2 regions of the Mesorhizobium abyssinicae genome follow, and region 1 is predicted to be linked to the other one. Evidence: predicted binding sites of a transcription regulator. Region 1 holds the regulator's gene; the other holds the start of a gene.
The links. Region 1 encodes LexA, which represses DNA repair genes until DNA is damaged. Its sites were predicted from a motif close to TGTTCNNNNTGTGTTCNG; they were not measured.
Positions count from the first base shown of each region.

Region 2: the regulator LexA is predicted to act here: its motif matches at 1,636-1,653, upstream of PU724_RS16610 (helicase-related protein).

Region 1 is NZ_JARAKC010000021.1:31,739-35,153, reverse strand. It holds gene PU724_RS28020 (ComEC/Rec2 family competence protein) at 1-1,633, shown strand, start outside; gene lexA (transcriptional repressor LexA) at 1,627-2,361, opposite strand; gene PU724_RS28010 (molybdopterin molybdotransferase MoeA) at 2,478-3,415, opposite strand, start outside.
Region 2 is NZ_JARAKC010000006.1:349,655-353,069, reverse strand. It holds gene PU724_RS16610 (helicase-related protein) at 1-1,469, opposite strand, end outside; gene phbB (acetoacetyl-CoA reductase) at 2,230-2,955, opposite strand; gene PU724_RS16600 (acetyl-CoA C-acetyltransferase) at 3,079-3,415, opposite strand, start outside.

The DNA.
Region 1 (3,415 bases):
CCAAGAGGCGCCAGCGACGGCGAACCTCGCTTCCGCGATCGAGAAGGCGCGGGAGAGCATCGCCGACCATATTCGCGGCCTGGTTGGCGGCCCGGAGGGCGAGATCGCGGCGGCGCTGATCGTCGGCGTGCGCGCAGGCATTCCCGATGAGATCAACGAGGCGATGCGGCGCACCGGCATCTACCACATCATCTCCATCTCCGGCCTGCACATGGCGCTGGTTGCCGGCACCATCATGCTTCTGCTGCGCGGCGCCTTCGCGCTGTTTCCCGACTTCGCCTCGCGCCGGCCGGTCAAGAAATATGCCGCCGCCGCCGCGCTCCTCTCGATCGCCGCTTACCTCGTCTTCTCCGGCATTGTGGTCGCCGCCGAACGCAGCTTCATCATGCTGGCGGTGATGCTTGTCGCCGTACTTTTCGACCGGGCCGCGCTCACCATGCGCAATCTGGCGATCTCGGCCATCGCCGTCATTCTTGTGTCGCCGCACGAAGTGGTCGGCCCGAGTTTCCAGATGTCGTTCGCCGCCACCGCCGCCCTGGTCGGCGCCTATGCCGGCTGGTCGGACTATCGGGCCGACAGGACGACCGCGCCGGTGCCGAAGCGATCGTTCCTTCACTTTGCGTCGCGAAAGCTGGTGATGGGGATGGGCGGCCTTGCCATGACCTCAATCATCGCCGGCAGCGCTACGGCGCTTTTCGCCATCTGGCACTTCCAGCGCGTGTCGCCGCTCAGCCTGCTCGCCAACCTGGCCGTCATGCCGATCGTTTCGGTGGTCATGTTCCTGGGGGTCGCCAGCGCCCTGACGATGCCGTTCGGTCTCGACTGGCCATTCCTGTATCTGATGGGCAAGGGCCTGACCGCGATGATTGCGATTTCCGGGTGGATCTCCGAACGCTCGCCGGTCGATGCCGTCGGGCTGATCTCCATCCAGTCGGTGCTTTTCGTGACGATAGCGCTGGTCATCGCGACCATGGCCACGACCTGGCTGAGACTTGCGGCGATCCCCTTCGCTGTGGCCGGCCTGATGACGGTTTCCAATACCCGCACGCCCGATGTGCTGATCTCGGAGGATGCTCATCTGGTGGCGATGCCGATCGGCGGCGGCGAGCTTGCCGTCAACCGGGTGCGGTCGAATGAATTCACCACCGACAACTGGAAACGCGCGCTGGTGGCCGAGACCATCGTCGAGCCGGAGACCTTCGAGACAGGGGATGCACGCTTCGATATCGAACCGCTCGACCTGCCGCCGGGCTCGCCATTCTACTGCAGGGACGGGCTATGCCTTGCCCGACATCCGTCAGGCGCAATCGTGGCGCTCGCGGAAAACCGCAAGACGGCGCGGCCGGCCTGCGCCTTCGCCGACCTGATCGTCATCGACGACGCCACCGCCTACAGTCCCTGCTGGAATTCGCTGGCCCTCGTCGTCACCAAACGTCAGCTCGCCCGCTCCGGCAGCGCCGCCGTCTTCTTCGATCCGCAATCGGCGACCGCGCAAGCAACAATCCGCTACGCTGTCGAAAAGCCCTACCGGCCATGGCACGAGCAGCGCAAATACTCTCGCGAGGCGAGGGGACTGCCGCCCTACCAGAGACCCGAAAAACCGGTGGTCAAACTGGCGCCGTCCGCTCAGTAGCGCCGGATCAGGCCGACCAGCTTGCCTTGCACCTTGACCCGGTCAGGGCCGAAGATGCGGGTCTCATAGGCAGGGTTGGCGGCTTCGAGCGCGATCGATGCGCCCTTGCGGCGGAAGCGCTTCAGCGTCGCCTCTTCCTCGTCGACCAGCGCCACAACGATCTCGCCGGGGCTCGCCGTGTCGGCGTTGCGGATGATGACGGTGTCGCCGTCGAAGATGCCGGCCTCGATCATCGAGTCGCCCTTCACCTCCAGCGCATAATGCTCGCCGCCCGAGATCATGTCCGGGGGCACCGAGATCGAATGCGTCTGGTGCTGGATGGCGTCGATCGGCACGCCGGCGGCGATGCGGCCCATTACCGGGATCGACACCGCCGACACAGCGTCGTCGTCATTGCTGGGGGTCCGCGACGGCGACGCCGGTTTGATCTGCCGGCCGAGATTGCCCTGTCCGAGGCTTCCCTGGATGACGCTCGGCGAAAACTTCTTCGCGGCATTGAGGCCAGGCGCGATCGAATCGGGCAGGCGCAGCACTTCCAGCGCACGCGCCCGGTTGGGCAGCCGGCGAATGAAGCCGCGCTCCTCCAGCGCCGTGATCAGCCGGTGGATGCCCGACTTCGAAGCCAGATCAAGCGCCTCCTTCATCTCGTCGAAAGAGGGCGGAATGCCGCTTTCCTTCAGCCGTTCATGGATGAACATCAGGAGTTCATGTTGTTTGCGCGTCAGCATGGCGGCCCCCACGGGTTCTGAAACCAGAATCAGAAAAACAAACCCAGAACAAACACTATCTGTTCCAGTTGTGTTCCGCAACCGTTTAAAGTTTAATGAATGCGTTGACGTTTTGTTCAGCGTAGCATCAGCACGCGGCAGGCATCGCCCACAGCGGCCGCAGGCGCGAAGGGCTCGCGCACGACCAGGCCGTTGGCGTCGGCCAGCGTGCGCAGCATCGAGGAGTCCTGGATGCCGAAGGGCGTCGCAACCAGTGAGCCGGCTTCTTCGCGGGCGACGGCGCGCACGTAATCCTGCCTCAGATCGTTTGCCTGCATCGCGGCGCCCAGCCGCGCCCCGCGAATGTCCTGGGTGAACGCGCGGCCACCGAGCCGCGCCAGCAACGGCTTCAGGAACAGCTGCGAACAGACCAGGCTCGCTACCGGATTGCCGGGCAGGCCGATGCAGCGCGCGGGTCCCAGCCGGCCGAACATCAGCGGCTTGCCCGGGCGCATGGCGATCTTCCAGAAATCGAGCGTCATGCCCTCGCCGGTCAGCACGTCGTGAATGAGATCGTGGTCGCCGACCGAGGCGCCGCCAAGCGTCACGATGACATCGGCCTGCTGCTCGACGGCCTGCCTGACCAGCGCGGCGATCGCTTCCCTGCGGTCGGCGGCAATACCGAGATCGAGCGCGCGGGCGCCGACCGATTGCGCAGCGGCGGCGACGCCATAGGCGTTGGACGAGATGATCTGGTCGGGACCGAGTTCGCTGCCGGGTGGCAGCAGTTCGTCGCCGGTGGCGATGATGGCGACCAGCGGCCGCTTCACTACAATGAGGCGCGGGTGGTTGGCGGATGCCGCCAGCGACAGTGCCGCCGGATCGAGCAGCCGGCCCTTTTCCAGCAGCACATCGCCTTCTACGAAGTCGAGCCCGGCGCGGCGGATGTTGCGCCCTTCAGCGGTCGGCTCGGTCACTTCGATCGTGCCGCCGCCGAGGTCCTGCACATTCTCCTGGATGACGATGGTGTCGGCGCCTTGCGGCACCGGCGCGCCGGTGAAGATGCGCACGGCTT
Region 2 (3,415 bases), on a different contig from region 1:
CTAAGGCGCCGCATGAGGACGGAAGTCCTGCGGTCTACGAAGCGTTTCGTCAACCGCTCATGCAGCGCATCCGACAATCTGTCTTCGATTTCGCGCGTCTTTTCCTGCCAGTGTGCCTGATCGGCCAGCCAGCCAGGGCGGTTGGCGACGAAAGTCCATGTGCGGATCTGGGCAATGCGGTGCGACAGCGTGTCGATGTCGCCGTCGGTCGTGTCGGCGCGGCGCACCTGCTCGGCCATGTAGTTCTCGTCGACATGGCCATGTCGGGCCAGGTCCATGTAGATCGAGGCGATCAAGTCTGCATGCTGGGCCGGCGCGATCTTGCGGTAGTCGGGCAGGGCGCAGGCCTCCCAGAACAGCGCGACGCGCTTGGCGTCGGTGGCGAGCGCGCGGATAGCCTCGTCGCGCGACAGATGCTCCAGCGCCTGCGCGTCCACTGCCGGCAGGGCGCGCGTCAGGCCCTCGACCGGGGCGTTGGTCTCGATCGAGCGCTTCAGCGCGTCGAGGCTGGCGAAGTCGAAATCCGCGGTGCGCCATTGCATGACCTTCACCGGATCGAAATCATGGCTCTCGATCTTCTTGATCAGCTCCTCGTCCAGCGGGTCGACCTGTCCGGTGACGCCGAACGTGCCGTCGCGCAAATGCCGGCCGGCGCGGCCGGCGATCTGGCCGAGCTCGGCGGCGGTCAGGTTGCGGTACTGGTAGCCGTCGAACTTGCGGTTCTGGGCGAAGGCGACATGGTCGAGGTCGAGGTTCAATCCCATGCCGATGGCGTCGGTGGCGACGAGATAGTCGACATCGCCGGCCTGGAACAGCGCCACCTGGGCGTTGCGAGTGCGCGGCGACAGCGCGCCGAGCACGACGGCCGCGCCGCCCTGCTGGCGGCGGATCAGCTCGGCAATGGCATAGACCTCGTCGGCGGAGAAGGCGACGATCGCCGTGCGCCTGGGCAGGCGGGTCAATTTCTTCGAACCGGCATAGGCAAGGTGCGACAGCCTTGGGCGCGTGACCACGGAGACGCCCTTGAGGAGACGCTGCAGGATGCCGTGCATGGTCGCCGCGCCCAGCAGCAGCGTCTCCTGGCGGCCACGCAGATGCAGGATGCGGTCGGTGAAGATGTGGCCGCGCTCGAGATCGCCGGCAAGCTGCACCTCGTCGATGGCGACGAAGGCGGCATCGGTCTCGCGCGGCATCGCTTCGACCGTGCAGACCGAATATCTGGCGCCAGGCGGCTGGATCTTCTCCTCGCCGGTGATCAGCGCGACCTTGTGGGCGCCGACCTTCTCGCAGACGCGCGTATAGACCTCGCGTGCCAGGAGCCTGAGCGGCAGGCCGATGACGCCGCTCTCATGCGCCACCATGCGCTCGATGGCGAGGTGGGTCTTGCCGGTGTTGGTCGGCCCAAGCACAGCCGTCACGTCACGGCCGGAAAGGATCAACGGCTGAGGATGTTTCGGCTGGACGTTCATCGGCCCGGAAATAGACTCTCTGCCGCTCGTTGTCGGGAGCACGCCAGCGTCGGCGCGTGTGACAGGCGACACATAAGGACTTCATGCGCGAAGCGAAAGCGGAATGTTCCGCCGTCAGTCTCCCTGGCTCCGTATGAGGGTCCGAAATGCGGTCTCGGTTAATGGTTGGAACGAGTCTGGAACGAATCGGCGACGAATCACTGACTCGCCGAGATTCAGGTTTTGTTCACGGCTACATGTGGGTTTTTCGACGGCGAGTCTCACCACATGCTGAATCTCTTGATTGGCCCGATTCATGCAGGGCGAACGCGAGTCGCGCGGCGCCGTTAACCTTTGCCGATCGGCGACGGACCCTGATCTTCCGGCCTTGCCCAAGATTATGAAATTCTTGACTTTTCCTAACGCGCGTTAACCTTTCGAGGCGGATTTTCGGTCCTCGGCGTTAACGTTCCGGCCAAAGCCGGAACGAATCGGCGACGAATCAGCGATGGCGGTATTTTCCCGGTTTGTTCACCCCAATATGTTGTGTCGCGGCAAAGTTTTCCACCGAGAATCCACAGGGTTGCGAACAGCTTTTGCACAGGCCCCGCGACGGCCGTTAACCTTTGCGTGCCGGATCGGGGCAGGGCGTCGCGCGGGAGACGCCGCGGGGGTTGCAACGGCAACAAAAAACGGGCCGATCTCCCGGCCCGTTTTTCAGATCGCTGTCTCGGAATTTCGGACCCGAAGCGCGTCGCGTCTTCAGGCGAATTGGCGGACCTCAGGCGAAATACTGGCCGCCATTGGCGCTGATGGTCGAACCGGTGATGAAGCCGGCTTCGTCGGAGGCGAGGAAGACGACGCAGCGCGCGACCTCTTCGGGCTCGCCGAGCCGGCCGACCGGGATCTGCGGGATGATGCGCTCGTTGAGCACCTTCTCATCGATCGCCTTGACCATCTCGGTGGCGATGTAGCCGGGGCAGATGACGTTGACGGTGATGCCGGCGCGCGCGCCCTCCTGGGCCAGCGCCTTCGAGAAGCCGATGTCGCCGGCCTTGGCGGCGGAATAGTTGACCTGTCCGGCCTGGCCCTTCTGGCCGTTGATCGAGGAGATGGTGATGACGCGGCCGAACTTGCGGTCGCGCATGCCGCCCCACAGCGGATGCGTCATGTTGAAGACGCCGGACAGATTGGTGTCGATGACCTCTTTCCACTGCTCGCGCGTCAGCTTGTGGAACATGGCGTCGCGGGTGATGCCGGCATTGTTGACGAGCACCGAGACCGGGCCGAGATCGGCCTCGACCTGCTTGATGCCGGCAGCGCAGGCGTCATAGTCGGCGACCGACCATTTGTAGACCGGGATGCCGGTCTCGGCCTTGAACTTCGCGGCCGCCTCGTCATTGCCGGCATAGTTCGCCGCAACCGAATAGCCGGCCTTCTTCAAAGCGATCGATATCGCCGCGCCGATGCCGCGCGATCCGCCCGTGACGATTGCTACCTTGCTCATGTGGTCCTCCCTTTGAATCGTCTGAGCGAATAGAGAGCAGCGAATAGCGAACAGGGATTAGTCGTCCCGCCGCGCGACGCTTTTCTTCTCTATTCGCTACTCCCTTTTCGCTATTCGCTGAGCTCAGAGCGCTTCGACGCACATGGCAACGCCCATGCCGCCGCCGATGCAGAGCGTGGCAAGACCCTTCTTGGCGCCGCGGCGGCGCATCTCGAAGACCAGCGTGTTGAAGACGCGGGCGCCGGAGGCGCCGATCGGGTGGCCGATGGCGATGGCGCCGCCATTGACGTTGACGATCGACGGATCCCAGCCCATGCCCTTGTTGACGGCGCAGGCCTGCGCGGCGAAGGCCTCGTTGGCCTCGACAAGGTCGAGGTCCTTGACCGACCAGCCTGCCTTCTCCAGCGCCCGCTTCGAGGCCGGGATCGGGCCGGTTCCCATGATCGCCGGATCGACGCCG